DNA from 2 places in the Arthrobacter sp. S2(2024) genome. Region 2 is predicted to be linked to the other one. Evidence: predicted binding sites of a transcription regulator. Region 2 holds the regulator's gene; the other holds the start of a gene.
The links. Region 2 encodes HspR, which represses chaperone genes until heat shock. Its sites were predicted from a motif close to AAGTTGAGTCNNNNNGACTCAACTT; they were not measured.

Region 1: a site for HspR is predicted at 6,318-6,342, ahead of clpB (ATP-dependent chaperone ClpB). Genes of this name have one in related genera too.

What each region holds. Positions count from the first base shown of each region.
Region 1 is NZ_JAYKZI010000007.1:23,198-31,093, forward strand. Features, by position in the region: gene VLA65_RS14650 (sialidase family protein) at 1-1,167, opposite strand, end outside; gene VLA65_RS14655 (ABC transporter permease) at 1,209-1,970, opposite strand; gene VLA65_RS14660 (ABC transporter ATP-binding protein) at 1,967-2,719, opposite strand; gene VLA65_RS14665 (DUF1048 domain-containing protein) at 2,764-3,144, opposite strand; gene VLA65_RS14670 (PadR family transcriptional regulator) at 3,147-3,476, opposite strand; gene VLA65_RS14675 (2-phosphosulfolactate phosphatase) at 3,577-4,356, opposite strand; gene VLA65_RS14680 (DUF4031 domain-containing protein) at 4,353-5,222, opposite strand; gene VLA65_RS14685 (SRPBCC family protein) at 5,239-5,706, opposite strand; gene VLA65_RS14690 (hypothetical protein) at 5,813-6,151, opposite strand; gene clpB (ATP-dependent chaperone ClpB) at 6,379-7,896, shown strand, end outside.
Region 2 is NZ_JAYKZI010000012.1:2,227-10,122, reverse strand. Features, by position in the region: gene VLA65_RS17905 (DnaJ C-terminal domain-containing protein) at 219-1,181, shown strand; gene VLA65_RS17900 (heat shock protein transcriptional repressor HspR) at 1,211-1,633, shown strand; gene VLA65_RS17895 (CG0192-related protein) at 1,638-2,273, opposite strand; gene VLA65_RS17890 (DEAD/DEAH box helicase) at 2,319-5,705, opposite strand; gene VLA65_RS17885 (DMP19 family protein) at 5,873-6,721, shown strand; gene VLA65_RS17880 (COG4315 family predicted lipoprotein) at 6,868-7,440, opposite strand; gene VLA65_RS17875 (sigma-70 family RNA polymerase sigma factor) at 7,595-7,896, shown strand, end outside.

The DNA.
Region 1 (7,896 bases), on a different contig from region 2:
ACCCGCCGGGCCCGAAAGCTGCTCCGTCAGCTGCTCCACCGGCACGGAAACGAAGACGATCTCGCGGTATCCCTGCCGCTCGTACAAGACGCCGATGTTGCCGTCCGGAAGCCGCGCCGCCGTCGAGTAAGCCGAGCTTCCCTCGCAGAGGACCAGCTTGGCGGGCCAGCTGGCCCCGTTGTCCGTGGACAGGCTGAGGACCGTATTGCGGCGCAGGGAAGTGTCCTGGTTGTTGCTCGCGAGCAGCCAGCTGCTCGTGGCTGGGGTGGCCAGGGTTGCCACATTCGGCAGGCCGTCGAAGCGGACAAGCGAGCCGTTGTCGCTCGGGTCGGGGAGGTCCCCGACCGGTTCCAGCCGGCTCCACGTCTCGCCGCCGTCATGGGAGATTGCCGCCAGCCGCCGGGGCGTGGCGCGCGAGTGCAGGAGGAGGCGGCCGTCGTCGAGGCATGCCACTTTGTTTTCGTTGGGGCCGACCCCATCCGGACCCTTTCCGATGAGCGATCCGAGCGTCCAGTTCTCGCCGTGGTCGTCGCTGTATGCGGAAGCCGCCATGATTTCGCCGTCGACGAGCACCACGAACTGCTGGACCAGTCGCCCGGCGAACGGACCGGCGTGCATCTGGATTCCCTGACCGGCTGCGGCGAAAATCCCCGTGATGCCGCGGTCGCCGGCACGAGCGCCCGGAACACTGCCCCGCTTGAGCTGTCCGGTGAGCCGCCGATGCTGCCAGGTGACGCCGTCGTCGTCGGAAAAGCTGACATCGCAGTGCTGCACGTCGTCATCCGGTTCCAGGCCGCCTACCGCTTCGAAGAAACCGGCCTGCGTCCCCGCGGCATGGAACATGAAGATCCGCCCGGTCACTGCGTCCATCAAGAGGCTCGGATCGCCGTAGCCATTGAGCCCCGAGCCGCTGCGGACCACGCGCTGTTCCTCCCAGCTGCGGCCATTGTCCGTGCTGCGCCGCAGCAGGAGATCGATCGGATTGGGCAGGTCGTCCAAGTTCGGCCGGCCGTCATAGGCGGCGAGCACTGTCCCCGCCGTCGAGACGGCCAGCGCCGGTATGCGGTACTGCCGGTAGCCTCCCGTGCCGCGCACCGCCAGGACGTGCTCGACGTCGGGACGGGCTTGGGGGAGTGCGGCACCACGGCGCTGGAGGTAGGAGGTCACACCTCCATGATACGAGACGACGCCTTCGGCTAGAACGACCCTTAGCTGATCCTGCGCCGGTAGGCGGCCGTGGCGAAGAAGTACGCGATAATCAGGATGCCGAGGCACCATGCGAGGGCGACCCATATGTCGTTTCCGATCGGCCGTTGTTCAAACAGATCCTGGATCGTGTTGACGATCGAAGTGACCGGTTGGTTCTCGGCGAAGGCGCGCACGGGACCCGGCATGGTGGCCGTCGGGACGAAGGCCGAACTGATGAACGGCAGGAAGATGAGCGGGTAGGAGAACCCGCCGGCACCGTCCACTGACTTCGCTGTCAGGCCTGCAATGATCGCGAGCCAGGTGAGTGCCAGGGTGAACAGCGCCAGGATTCCAACGATCGCGAGCCATGCCAGCAGGCTTGCGGAGGTGCGGAATCCCATCAGGAGGGCCACCAGCATGATGATCACGAGCGAGAGCCCGTTCGCCACCATGGAGGTCAGCACATGTGCCCACAGGACCGATGATCGTGCGATCGGCATGGAGTGGAACCGCTCGAAAATGCCGCTCTTCATGTCGGTGAACAAGCGAACAGCGGTGTACGCGATGCCCGAGGCGATCGCGATCAGCATGATTCCCGGCAGCAGGTAATTGACGTAGTTCTCCGTGCCTGTCCTGATGGCGCCGCCGAACACGTAGGCGAAAAGCAGCATGAGGGCAATCGGCGTGATCGCGGTGGTGATGATGGTGTCCGCGCTGCGGAAGATGTGACGCATGGAGCGGCCCAGCAAGACGGCCGTGTCTCCGAAGAAATGTGTGCTCATGACTGGTCCTTACTTGACGTGACCTTGCCCTCGTTCCCCACCAGTGCGAGGAAGATGTCCTCCAGGCTGGGCTGTTTTTCGACGTACTCGACCTTCGCCGGTGGAAGTAGTTGCTTGAGCTCGGCGAGAGTCCCGTTCGCGATGATGCGCCCTTGATGGAGGATGGCGATGCTGTCCGCGAGTTGTTCTGCCTCGTCGAGATATTGCGTGGTGAGCAGGACGGTGGTGCCCCGTTTCGCGAGCTCCTGGATTACCTGCCACACCTCGATGCGTGCTTCGGGGTCGAGTCCGGTGGTCGGCTCATCGAGGAAGATCACCTCGGGCTGCCCGATCAGGCTCATGGCGATGTCAAGGCGACGGCGCATGCCTCCGGAATACGCGGACACCTTTCGGGACGCTGCCTCGGACAAGTTGAAGCGCGCCAGGAGATCGTCCGCCGCTTGCCCGGGGTCCTTCAGGTGCCGCAACTTGGCAACCAGCACCAGGTTTTCCCTGCCCGAGAGGATTTCATCGACCGCTGCGAATTGTCCGGTGAGGCTGATGGATTCCCGGACCTGCAGCGGGTGGGCCACGACGTCGAATCCGTTGACGGTCGCCGTGCCGGCGTCCGGACCGAGCAGCGTCGACAGGATTTTCACCATCGTGGTCTTTCCTGCTCCGTTGGAGCCGAGAAGGGCGAAGATGGTGCCCGGTGCCACGTCGAAGTCCACGCCGCGCAGCACGTGCAGCTCTTTGTAGGACTTTTCCATGCCCTGCACGCGGATCGCGGGTTCGCGGGTGGTGGATGCATTGTTCACGATTCCCGCTCCTTCCCATCGTCTCCGGCAGCGGCGTCGATCGCCTTGACCAGGCGTTCGCGCTCCTTGTTGATCCACTGACCGACCGTGTAGTTGCGCATGAACGTTTCGGCGAACTCCACGGGGTCGTCACCAACGACGTCGCGGATCGGCGTCCCGTCCGCGGCGCTCTGTTCGAAGAGATCGGTGAGGTCCCCGAGCATCCGCAGCAGCACATCGCCCTTGGTGATGGCACCGAAGTACATCAGGTACCGTTCCAGCGCGGTCGCCGCCGCGCGATAGTCCGCGGGAAGCTGCTCCACGCGTGCCTTGTTTTGCCGGTATTGCTTCTTCTGTTCGAGCGATCCCGTAAGCTGCTCGATCCACCCTGCGGCCATGTTCACTTTCCTCCCTTTCGGAGCTGTTCCAGTCGCTCGGACAGGAAACTCCACGTATTCCAGAATTCGTCCAGTTCCTTTTCGCCCTGCTCGTTGAGCGAATAGACCTTGCGCGGCGGGCCCTTCTCGGACGGCCGTTTCTCGACGTCGACAAGGCCTTTTTGCTCGATCCTGACGAGCAGCGCATACACGGTGCCCTCGGCGATCTCGGTGAAGCCCTGGCCTCGGAGCAGCGTCGTGATTTCGTACCCGTACGCGGGATTCCCGGTCAGGAGGGCGAGAACGATGCCCTCGAGGGTCCCTTTGAGCATCTCCGTCATTTGCCTGCCCATCGGACACCTCCTTTCACTACTCAGTGTTACTAGCTACTGGTACATAGTACCGCTAAGTAGTGGAAGCGCAAGCCCCTTCGGAAACCGCACCGAAGTGCACTCAGGGCTGCTGGAACGCGCCGTCCCTCAAGAGGGCCACGGCGGTCCCGGCGTCAAGTTCGGCGGCAATCTCGACGTCGTCCGCGTGCCCTGTACCGATCAACTCCCGGCCGCTGGAGCAATCCCGCAACGCGTGATGTAGCCGCGGCTCGACGGCGTTGAAAACAGCCATCGCCGCATCAGCCTCCGGCGAGAAACCTTCCCTGCCGTCTTCCGGCGTGAAGCCGCCCCGCCCGGCGGCAGTGAGTCCGGCAATGAAGGCGCCGGCCCCGATCTGATCTTCCAGGGCGGGCCGGAGGGAGCCGCCTGGCCACAGTTCACCGGCCGCGATCACCGTCACCACTAAATCCGGAGGGAGTTCGGCGGCCACCCACTCGGCGGTGGCGGCTGCGTTCCGCAGAGACACGGCCGCGATGAGCGGGACTTCCTGGGCGAGCTCATAAGCGATCGAAGAGCCGTTGGGCGATGGCAGCACGACGCGGCTCAACGACCGCGCGTCCCGCAGGCTCGACGGCGAGAGGCTCAATCCGCCTCCACCCCGCGGACCAGCCAGCTGGGCGTCCTGGTGGGCGGCGAAGTCCTCGGCCCCGGCGTCCTTCCACGCGTAGGGGAACACGATGGCACCGCGGTCGACGGCGACGCTGACGCATGTGGTGAAGGTGAGGACGTCAACCACGACGGCGAGGTCCGCTCCGGACGCAACCGCACGGGCGCCGTCGAGCCCCCATTCAAACCTCACGGTGAACGGAAGCTGCCGGTGCACCGTCCCTGGCGCGCTCATGACAGTTCGGCCTCCAGGTTGCGGCGGGCGGCATCCAGCCACAGGCTCCGCGCGCGTTCGCTGTGGAAGAGTGGATCCAAGGCGAGCAGATGGCGGACGACGGCGGCCCGGCCGGCAGCGAAGTCGGCATCGCTGACGTGGGCGTAGTCCTCGCGGACAGCAGCAAGGTAGCGGGCGTAAGCCGTTGGTTCCGCGCCGAGGATGGAGAGATCGGCGTCGCACAAGAGGGCGCCGAGTCGGTCTCCCGGTTCGGGGCTGTGGGTGGAGGTCAGCCTGACCAGCCGGGCAACTTCGTGGATCGTCGGTTCCGGGAGTCCCGCAAGAGCCAGGCGGTCTTCGGCCAGCCGGGCCGATTGCTCTTCGTCCTGCCCTGCGATTCCCTCGTAGACGGCGTCATGGAACCAGGCGGCCAACGTCACTGAGCGCGCGGGCGGCCCGGGTTCGGTGAGGAGATCCAAGGCTTCCAGGACCGCCAGCAAATGCGTGCGGCTGTGGTATTTCCGATGGTCCTCGCCCCAGCGTTCGAGGAGCTCAAAACCCAGCTCCTCATGTCCTGGAAGAGCCGAATTCCAGCGCTCCAGCAAGGGTACGGTGAGCGCCTTGCTGCGTTGGCGGGCGGGGATCCGCAAACCGCTCGCGATCAGTTTCCGCACAAGAATGCGCGCCTCCACGGGGATGGCGCCTGCGGACAGGAGGTCCTGGTAGCGGCGTTCCGGGACGTCGTAGTGGTCGCCATCGAAGGCACGCCCGGGAATTCCCGCGGCCCCGGCGAAGGCGTGCAACTCCTCGAGCGAGGTGTCCGAGACGAGGTGGGAAAACACGGTCCCGTGCGCGGGCCACAGCGGCGGATCAACGTAGACGGCCATGGCCCGCGCCAGAGAACTAGGAGTTTTTCCGGGTGGCTACCGCAGAGAGAGCGGTTAAACCCTTTTCGAAGTCGCCGCCCACCATCTTCTCCATGTTCATGAACAAAGCGAAGATTTTGCCGAGGCCTTTGTTCTCACCGGTCATGGTCCAGGTGACGCGGGTGCCGTCCCCTTCGGGCACGAACGTGAACCCTGTGGGATTGACTGCCTTCATCGGCTTGGTGAACTCGAGGCGGATGTCGATCCTGCCGGGCTCCTCCGAGCCGACGATTTCCATGGTTCCGGTGCCGGCCTTGTTGTTGCCGCTCCAGGCATACTTTGCTCCGACGCCGGATTCGTTGCCGGAATAGCTCCGGTTCAGCTTGGGGTCCACGGCTTCCCACGGAGACCACTTGGTCCACTCGTGGAAGTTGTTGACGAAGGGGAAGACGTCGGCGGGTGCGGCGGGGATCAGCGCATTGCGAGTGACTGTGAAGGGTGCCATGTGCATATCGTACGGCGCTTTGCCGGGATCGTGGGCGCGGGCCGAGTGCTGCGTTCCGGCACGCGGCGCGCGGCCCGGACCCACGATTTCGACGGCGGGTGCTGCCTTACATGCCCGGGACGTCGAGCGCTTCGTAGACGGTGATCGAGGCTTCGGGGGCCATGAGGAAATGCGGGTGGCCTTCGAGGAGCTTTAGCGCTCCGTCCATGTCTTCGGCTTGGAGGACGCTGTAACCGCCCACGCCGGTCTCTGCATCGGATACTCCAGAGTTCCCAACCACTTTGCCGCCACCGAGGGGTGTGCCAAGATCGGCAAGCCCAGCGCCAGCCTTCGCGGCCCAGTCCATCCACAGCTTCATGCCTTCGGCTGCTGCCTCAGGGGAGCTGTCAGCCATCATCGATTCCGCCGATTGTGGTGCATTGTAGAGAACTACGAACTTCTTCATTGCGTGTCCTTTTTCTCATGCGCGCCCCGGGGGGTGTTCCACCCGGTCACGCCTGATCCTAGGGCCAGGGAACGCAAACAGCGAGGGACTTTTCACCGTAAGCGGGGAAGGCTATGGACAGCAGTTTCGCCGTCGGCAAACATGGAGCAGGAGGGACGCTTCGCCAAAGTTGAGCATAGTAGACTCAACTTTGAGAAATAGTCATCTTTCCCGAGAGGAGCTCTTCCATGGACGTCAAATTCACCACCAAGAGCCAGGAGGCTCTTTCCGCGGCGGCCATGAACGCCTCCACCGCCGGAAATCCGCAGCTGGAGCCAGCCCACTTGCTCAAAGCCCTCATGGATCAACGCGAGGGCGTCGCGGTGGCGCTTTTGCGCGCCACTGGAGCGGACCCGGATGCCGTGAGCGTCCAGGCGAGTTCGGCCATCAAGGCCCTGCCGTCGTCGTCGGGCAGTTCAGTGCAGCAAGCGCAGCTTTCCCGCCCTTCGATGCAGGCCATCCAGGCCGCCCAGAACGAGGCCGAGAAACTCGGCGATTCCTTCGTGTCCACTGAGCACCTCCTCTTGGGGCTCTCTGCCGGTAGCGAAGCCGTGGGGAAGCTATTGCGCGACGCCGGCGCCTCCCACGAAGCGCTCCTCGCCGCCTTGCCGGGTGTCCGCGGTGACCGGAAAGTCACTTCGCAAGACCCGGAAAACACCTTCCAGGCGCTTGAGAAATACGGCACGGACCTCACCGCCATCGCGCGCTCCGGCAAGCTGGATCCCGTGATCGGGCGGGACAGCGAAATTCGCCGAGTGGTCCAGGTCCTGAGCCGCCGCACCAAGAACAACCCCGTGCTGATCGGCGAACCCGGCGTCGGCAAGACCGCCGTCGTCGAAGGCCTCGCCCAGCGCATGGTGGCAGGTGACGTCCCGGAAAGCCTGCGGGGCAAGACCCTCATCGCGCTGGACCTCGCATCCATGGTGGCCGGCGCGAAGTACCGCGGCGAATTCGAGGAACGGCTCAAGGCCGTGCTGGAGGAGATCAAGAACTCCAACGGGCAGATCGTTACATTCATCGACGAAATCCACACTGTGGTGGGCGCCGGTGCCACCGGTGAAAGCGCCATGGACGCAGGGAACATGCTCAAGCCCATGCTGGCCCGCGGCGAGCTGCGGCTCATCGGCGCCACCACCCTGGACGAGTACCGCGAGAACGTCGAGAAGGACCCTGCCTTGGAACGCCGCTTCCAGCAGGTCTACGTGGGCGAGCCAAGCGTGGAGGACACCATCGGCATCCTCCGCGGCCTCAAGGAACGCTACGAGGCCCACCACAAGGTAGCCATCGCGGACTCCGCCCTGGTAGCCGCCGCCACGCTCTCCAACCGCTACATCTCGGGCCGTCAATTGCCGGACAAGGCCATCGACCTCGTGGATGAGGCGGCGTCCCGGCTACGCATGGAAATCGACTCGGCTCCCGAGGAAATCGACCAGCTCCGCCGTGCCGTGGACCGTCTCACCATGGAGGAATTGGCACTCGAGCGCGAGACGGATGCGGCCTCCATCGAACGCCTCGCCGCGCTCCGCGCGGACAAAGCGGACAAGAAGGAAGCCTTGGGTGCGCTGAACGCCCGCTGGGAAGCCGAGAAGGCCGGGCTCAACCGCGTGGGCGACCTCAAGGCAAAGATCGACGAATTGCGGTCCGCCGCCGAAAAGTTCCAGCGCGAGGGCGACCTTGAAGCTGCCTCGCGCATTCTCTACGGCGAA
Region 2 (7,896 bases):
ATGCCACTCCCGGGCCCCCTCATCCGCTACGGCTCAAGCGGTTTTCTCGCCTAAGGTGAGTTGACCACAAGCTCGCAGCGATACATGGGCCCCGGGAGTGGCATCGGGCCTATCGGAGCCGGGTGGCTGAGGATCGAAGATCCTTGGCCACCCGGCGGAGGGGCGGGGGCCCATGTATCGCGGAGAGCTCGGCAAGAACAGATCGAAAGGAAACGCCCTTGGCCAGCCAGGACTGGGTTGAGAAGGATTTTTACGCCATCCTTGGTGTCGCCAAGGACGCCTCTGACGCTGACATCAAGAAGGCGTACCGCAAGCTTGCGCGGAAGTACCATCCGGATACCAATTCCGGGGATGCTGCTGCGGAGAAGAAGTTCAAGGACATCTCGGAGGCCTATTCGGTGCTCTCGGATGCCGAGGAGCGCCAGCAGTACGATGCCATTCGCGCCATGGGCGGGGCACGCTTCGCCCCGGGCGCAGCTCGCGGCGGCCCGGCCAATGGCGGCTTCGAGGACCTGTTCGGCGGGCTTTTCGGCGGCGGACGCCAGCCTGCCGGTGCCGGGGGCATCCCGCCCGAGTTCGCTGACCTCTTCGGCGGTGGCTTCGGCGGTGGACAGACCGGTTTCCAGCGGGCCCCGCAAAAGGGCAGCGACCGCACGGCGTCCACCTCGATTTCCTTTGCAGGCTCCATTCATGGCACCACGGTGAGCCTCCGCGAAAGCAACGGCAACGTCATCGACGTGAAGATTCCCGCGGGCATCAGGGACGGCCAGAAGGTCCGCCAGCGTGGCAAGGGCAACCCAGGCGCAGCCGGAAACGGGGACCTCATCATCACGGTGAACGTCAAGCCCCACGATTTCTTCAATCGCGACGGCGACAACATCCGGATCCACGTGCCGGTCACCTTCGCCGAGGCGGCCTTGGGTTCCAACATCCACGTGCCGACGCTTGACGGCGACACTGTCACCGTCCGCGTCCCGGCCGGCACGCCTTCCGGGCGGACGCTCCGGGTCAAAGGCCGAGGCGTCAAGACCTCGAAGGGCACCGGAGACCTGCTGGTGACGATCGACGTCTCCGTCCCGCAGAACCTCAACAAACAGGCCGAGGAAGCTGTCAAGGCGTTCGCCGCGGCTACGGCCGACGCCGATCCTCGCCACGACCTGGCCGCCAAGGCCCGCTTGTAGCGGCAGAAGACATGGGAGGGGACGTAGGCATGGGCATCGACATCAACCAGCCGATCTTCGTCATCTCCGTCGCGGCCGAACTGGCTGACATGCACCCGCAGACCCTGCGCCAGTACGACCGGCTCGGCATCGTGTCGCCGAGCCGTGCGCCGGGCAAGTCCCGGCGTTACTCCCAACGCGACATCGACCGCTTGCGCGAGGTCCAGCGGCTCTCCCACGAAGGCGTGTCCCTTGAGGGCATCAAGCGCATCCTTGAGCTCGAAAACCAGGTGGTCGCGCTGCAATTCCGCGTGGCCGAGTTGAGCGAGGAACTGCAGCGGCGGCGGAGCCCCATGGAGGCCCGCGTTTTTGCTGCGGGAGCAGCTGGCGACGTCGTCAGCCTGGCCCGCGGGCAGCGCCCCCGGGCGCGGTCCCAGGCAGTTGTGGTGTGGAGACCGCGACCGGGGGAGTAGTCCTCTAGGGCCGCGAGAGGGACGCCAGTAGCACCGGCGCCTCCTGCCCGGCCCACGTGCCCCGAAGGGCAGCCGAATCTTGCGAATCCTGGATCCCCAGATCCAGGACGCGGTTCACCTGGACGGTGAGTTCACCGGCGTCGATGCTGGTAACGCCGCCTTCGGTGATCGGCGCTGCGGGACTCAGAGCGGGGACTTCGCTGCCGGGGGTTCCACTGCCCTTGGCCTCGACGGAACTCGCCCTTGGCTCCAGCACGCCGTCCATGTCCACGAACTGTTCGGCTTCCCGCTGCCCAGTGAGGATGGCGGTGGCCAGGGCAGCGACGTAGACGGGATCGGTGCAGGCGTCGTACACCCACCTCGTGCCCAACACGGAGTGTTCCATGGTGCCGAGCAGCGAGTGCTCCGCACCGGGCAATTCCGAACCCCGGTAGCTCAGGGGAACCTGGTAGACCTTGCCGCCGTGGGAGACCAAGTGGGTTTCGAGGCCGACTTCGCCGTCCGGATCATCGAAGCGGTACGCACCGAGCAGCTCGGGCGGCGCGGAGCCGTCCTTGGTGAACCACGGCTGGACGGGCAAGTACTTTTCGATGAGCTCAAGTTTGCTGGGACTCAGGGTTGCTCGATGGATAATAGCCATGCGGTCCAGCCTAGGCCACCTAGAAGCAGTTGCTTCAGGGCGAACCTACTCCGCAAATAGCCCGGCCAGGTCCTCCGCCGTCAGCGCGCCACCGGCCAGGGCGTCGCCTTCCATGACATCCGCGAACAGCTGCGACTTCTTGGTCTTGAGCGCCATGACCTTTTCCTCGATGGTGTCCTTGGCCACCAGGCGGTAGACCATGACGTTCCTCGCTTGCCCGATCCTGTGGGTTCGGTCCACGGCCTGCGCTTCCGAGGCGGGGTTCCACCACGGGTCCAGCAGGAACACGTAGTCGGCCTCGGTCAGGTTCAGGCCGAACCCGCCGGCCTTCAAGGAAATGAGGAACACGGGTGCTGCGCCGTTCTTGAATTCGCTCACGACGTCGGCCCGGTTCCGGGTGCTGCCGTCGAGGTAGCAATACTCGATGGCCTCCGCGTCGAGCCGCTCCCGGACCTTGCCCAGGAACCCCGTGAACTGGCTGAAGATGAGCGCCCGGTGCCCCTCGGCGACGATGTCCTCCAGCTGTTCGAACAGCACATCCAACTTGGACGAGCGCACGGCTGACAAGGACTCGTCCACCAGGGAGACGTCCAGGCTCAGCTGCCTCAGCAGGGTGAGCGACTGGAAAATGGTGAAGCGGTTCTTATTGACATCGTCGATGAGCCCAAGGATCTTCTGACGCTCCCGCTGCAAGTGGGTCTGGTACACCTTCTGGTGCCGCGGGTTGAGCACCACTTCGAGCACCTGTTCCTGCTTGGGCGGCAGGTCCTTGATGACTTGCTCTTTGGTGCGGCGCATCATCAGGGGACGGACCCGACGGCGGAGCTTGGCGAGCTGGGCCTTGTCGCCGTTCTTTTCGACGGGCTTTTGGTAGTACTCCGCGAAGCGGCGCGGGCTGGAGAAAAGTCCCGGTGCGACGATCGAGGTCAGCGCCCAGAACTCCATGAGGTTGTTCTCAAGCGGGGTTCCCGTGATGGCCAGCTTGAAGGATGCCGGGAGTTTCCGGGCGCACTGGTAGGCCTTGGACTGGTGGTTCTTGACGAACTGGGCTTCATCGAGCATCAGTCCGGCCCATTCCTTGGCGGCGTAGGCTTCGTAGTCGATCCGGAACAGCGCGTACGAGGTGATGACGACGTCGATGCCCGCCATGGATTCCTGCGGATCCGCGCCGCTCTTGGCGAAGGTCTCTCCCACGGTCTTTATGCTCAAACCGGGGGCGAAGCGCTGCACTTCCGCGGCCCAGTTACCCACGACGCTGGTGGGCGCCACCACCAAGAAGGGGGCGCTGCCGCCCGCGGTGCCTCCGGCGCCGGACTCAGCCTGCTCCTTCGCCGCGCACATCAAGGCAATCGCCTGCACTGTCTTGCCGAGGCCCATGTCGTCGGCCAGGACGCCACCCAGGCTGTGGCGGTAGAGGAAACTCAGCCAGTTGAATCCCTCCAACTGGTACGAGCGCAGCTCGGCGTCGAGCGAGCCCGGCAGCGGCAGCCCGGTCACGCCGTCGTCGAGCAATCCGCCCACGGCCTCCCGCCATGCTGCCGCCTGCTCGTCGACGATCCCCAATTGCGCGAGCTCATCCCAGAGCCCGGCCTGGAAACGGCTGATCTGCAGGGTGCCGTGCCGGTCCGGGTTGTCCTGCAAGGACCTGGCCTCGTCGATCAGCGCGCGGAGTTGGTGCAGTTCGGGCAGGTCCAGCGAGAAGTAGGCGCCGCTCGGCAGCAACATCCGGCTCTGGCCGGCCGCGAGGGCGGAAAACACGGCCGCGAAGGACACGGGTTCGCCCTCGAGCGTGATGACGATGCCAAGATCGAACCAGTCGCGGCTGTCGGTTGCCTTGGTCGAAATGGAGACGACGGGAGCCTCGGTGGCCTCGCGGTAGTCGGCGATCTCGCCGGAGGTGTCCACGACGACGTCGGGCAGCTCGCGGAGCCGGGGCAGCACCTCCTCGGTGAAGGCCAGGGTGTCCAGCCCATCCAGCGCCACCGAGGCCGCGAGGCGTGGAGCCCCCCATCCGCCGCTCGACGATTCGCCCAGCGCGGCAACCACCTCCCAAGGCCGGCCCAGGGTCTCCAGGATCCGGGCTTCTTCGGCGTCGTCGCGATAGCCGTGGTCGTCAGGGTGCCGCCAGAGGGGTTGGGCAGTCACGAGCTTGCCGGCTTTATAGTGCCATTCCCAGTGCAGCCGCACGCGGTGGTCGGAGCCGTAGTTCGCCAGCAAGGACAGCGTGGGCACGGCGAGGACCGGCAACTCGACGGAATGGTCCGCTGCCGTGACCCGCGTGGACTGCTTGAGCTTCGGATAGAACGCCGTGAGGAATCGTTCTTCGTCCTTCGCCGGGATCTGGAGCCGGGACGCGCCCATGACGAAATCGAGGAGTTCCTGCGACTCGCCGCCCTCCAAAGGGGCCAGCGTGATGAGGTTAGCGGGGGCCGAAACGCCGGGCAAGTGCCCCTCGCCGGGACCCGTGAAGAACAATCCATGCGCCGGGCGGCCGATCAAGCCCAAGGCCGCCGGATCAAGGGCGTCCCCGCCCAAGGTCACCGACGGCGACAGCTGCAGTCCGTCGTCGGGCCGGCTAAGGTCAAGCCCGACGACGGCGGGCTCCGCGGCAATGCGGACCGGCTCGGTCCCGCCGGAGTGGATGAGCGAAACCCCGACCTTCGAGGCTTCGGCGAGCAGGCTCCACAGGTTCTTGCCGGCGAATTCGTTGAGCAGCATCCACATGCTGGAAGTGAGCTGCCGGTAGTCCGCGGTGGAATGCGCGGCGAGGAAGTTCTGCATCCAGTCGATATGGGCTTCGTTGAACTCGCGCTTGTAGCCGAGGTAGTTCAGGTTGGTCCAGGAGACGTCGCCCCGGATCCACTTGCCCTTGGCTCCCATCATCACTGGGCGGGCCTTGAGCTGGCGCACGCTGCGGAGAGGATCGCGCCGGCCTGTGTAGGAGAAGTGCGGGGCCGGTTCTTCCACTTCGAAGGCCAGTGCCAAGGGGAGGCCCTGGCCTTGCGGTGCGGTCCCCGGGGTGGCGATGAGCTTGCTGAGCGCCTGTTCCCAGGCCGGCCGCTGCACGATTCCCCCTGTTTGGGCCGTCTGTCCGAACGCGGGCGCGCTGAGCAGCTGTGCCCGCACTGCGGGATGGTCTTCCGCGGCGAAGAGAAGGGCGGCCACGTGTTTGCAGTCCTTGCGGACGGGGCAACTGCACACGCCCACGGTGCAGCTCCAGCCTCCGGGCTTGCGGACCAGCTTGGCCGACGTCGAATACGGTGACGGGCCGCTGCCCCTGACCTTGCCCATCATCAGGCCCGTGGCGGAGTCGAAGGTGATGCCGCTGACCCGGCTTCCCATGGCATAGGCGAGGCCGGCCGCGAGGGAGCGGTCGTTAATGGCGGGTGTCTGAATCGCCAGTTCCCAGGAATCGTCTGAGTGGGAAGGCATTCGTTAAGGCTACTTTCGGCAGGAGGCTATCTATGAATCCTAGGGCCCACGCAGCAGCCCTGAAACTTTGCCGGACGTTCACCTCTGCCTAGCTTGCCCGACAACCGCCCCCGCGTACGTTGAAAGGGTCCGGAGCAGCACAAGCTTCCCAGCAGTGAGGAAATCCCATGACCAGCAATGAGAACCCCGTCATTCTGACGAAGGACAGCATCGAGGCCGACAACGCAGACGTTGTGGACGCGAACGTCACCGTGGTCAACGAGATGTACGAGGAGCTCCTCAACCATGAGGAAATCGCTACCAACGCCCTGCGCAGCTACTTTGTGGACTACTACCTGACACAGGCACTTGCGGGCGGTTTCGCCCAGTACGTCTTCACGGTCCCGGAGCGCGAAGAGGTGGATGCGTTTGTCCGCGAAGGCCTTGAAGGAATGGGCGCCAAGGGCCACCTCGAGCTGTTCAACCGCACCGCCGCAGCTTTCGACGCGCTGTCCGAGGAGGACGCCGAGGCCTACCTGGACGGCGACCTTGACGAGTCCGAGGTGGCACCGGAAGCCGTTGCCGAGCTCGAGGCCCTCGACGGCGAATTCGAATCCCTCCTGGAGACCGAAGACATCATCGAACTCAACGCAGCGTGGCTCCGCAGCCAGGACGGTGTGCTCTACCTCGACGAGGAGCAGCTCGAGGCACACATCGCCGAGCGTGTAGCCCTCATCCCGAACCTCGAAGAGCGTCAGGCCGAGGCGGCCGAAGCCGAACTCGAGAACGCCCCCGAATTCGAGCTCATCATCCGCGAACTGTGCGATGTTGCCGGCTACCGGCTGGAGAAGATCACCATGGGCGATCCCAACTACGAGCACGACGGCGAGACGATCCTCGCCTGGCACTTTGCCACGGACCACGGCAACTACATCATGATCGAAGAGGACGACGAAGCCTTCATGATCCACCCCGAGACGAAGGAAATCATCGCCGCGGTGGAGTTCGAGGACGCTGAAGCGTTCGAAGACGCCTAAGACGCCCGCTCACTTTTAGGGCATCTGGGGCGGACGCCCGCTCACCTTTGAGGCCTTTTGGACAAACGCCCGCTCAGATCTTCCGGCCGGTCCGGAAAGATCTGAGCGGGCGTTTGCCGTTTGGGGTGCAAACGTGAGCGAGGGTTTCAGTAGCCCATGCTGCTCCCGCTTGGTGTGCTGCTGCTTGGGGTGCTGCTCGGGGTGCTGCTAGGGGTCAACATGGAACCGGACGGGCTGACCATGAACCACACGCCACCCACGCCTTGTCCGTAGGTGTCACTGGAGTCTTCATCCTTGGAGTAGAAGTAGATAGGCATCCCGTTGATGGTGATCTGCATCTTGCCGTCTGCCGTGGGGATGGTGCCGATGGTTCCGCTCACCCCGTCAACCGCCGGTTTGGCCGACGTCGTTGTCACTGCCGGCCAGTTGGTGGCACAGCCGCCGGTGCAGGCGCTCTTGCCGGAATCCTTGACGTCCTTCGCGAAGACGTAGACGCTCTTGCCGTTCGCCGCGACCACTCTCTCGCCGACGCTCGACGACGCCGTCTTCAGTTCCGCCGCGCCAGCAGGAGTGCTCGACGCCGGAGCGCTTGAACTCGACGCCGCGGGGCTGGGACTGGTGGCGCTCGAAGATGACGACGCGCCGGGGCTTCCTCCACAGCCAGTGAGGGCGATGGCCAGAGCAAGGATGCCGAGCCCGGTGCCGAGTTGCTTCTTCATGGTTTGCTCCTTCGGGTCGACCGGCCGTGGACGTGCCGGAAGCTAACCCGTACGACGCCGTCGGGTGAAGAATGGTTCAGGGGGCTTGAACCTTTTTCGTGGCGGGCACGTCGTATCGCAGGAGAAGGGGAAGCCGAGCACCAAGGAGGCGCCGATGCCGCTCGACGAGGATGTAGTGGCCGCGATTTACCGCGACCACGGCACGGCCCTGCGCCGCTTCGTGCTGAGCTGCACGCCGGACGCGCACTTGGCTGAGGACGTAGTCCAGGAAACCATCCTTCGCGTGTGGCAGCACGCCCCGCAGATCACCGGCAGCCTGCGCAGCTATTTGTTCCGCACTGCCCGCAACGTCATCATCGACAACTACCGCAAGGCCCAGCGGCGCCCGGCAGAGGCTGCCGAACGCGACATGGCGGATCCGGAGGAGGCCACCGAACGGGTGGACGAGCTCCTCAA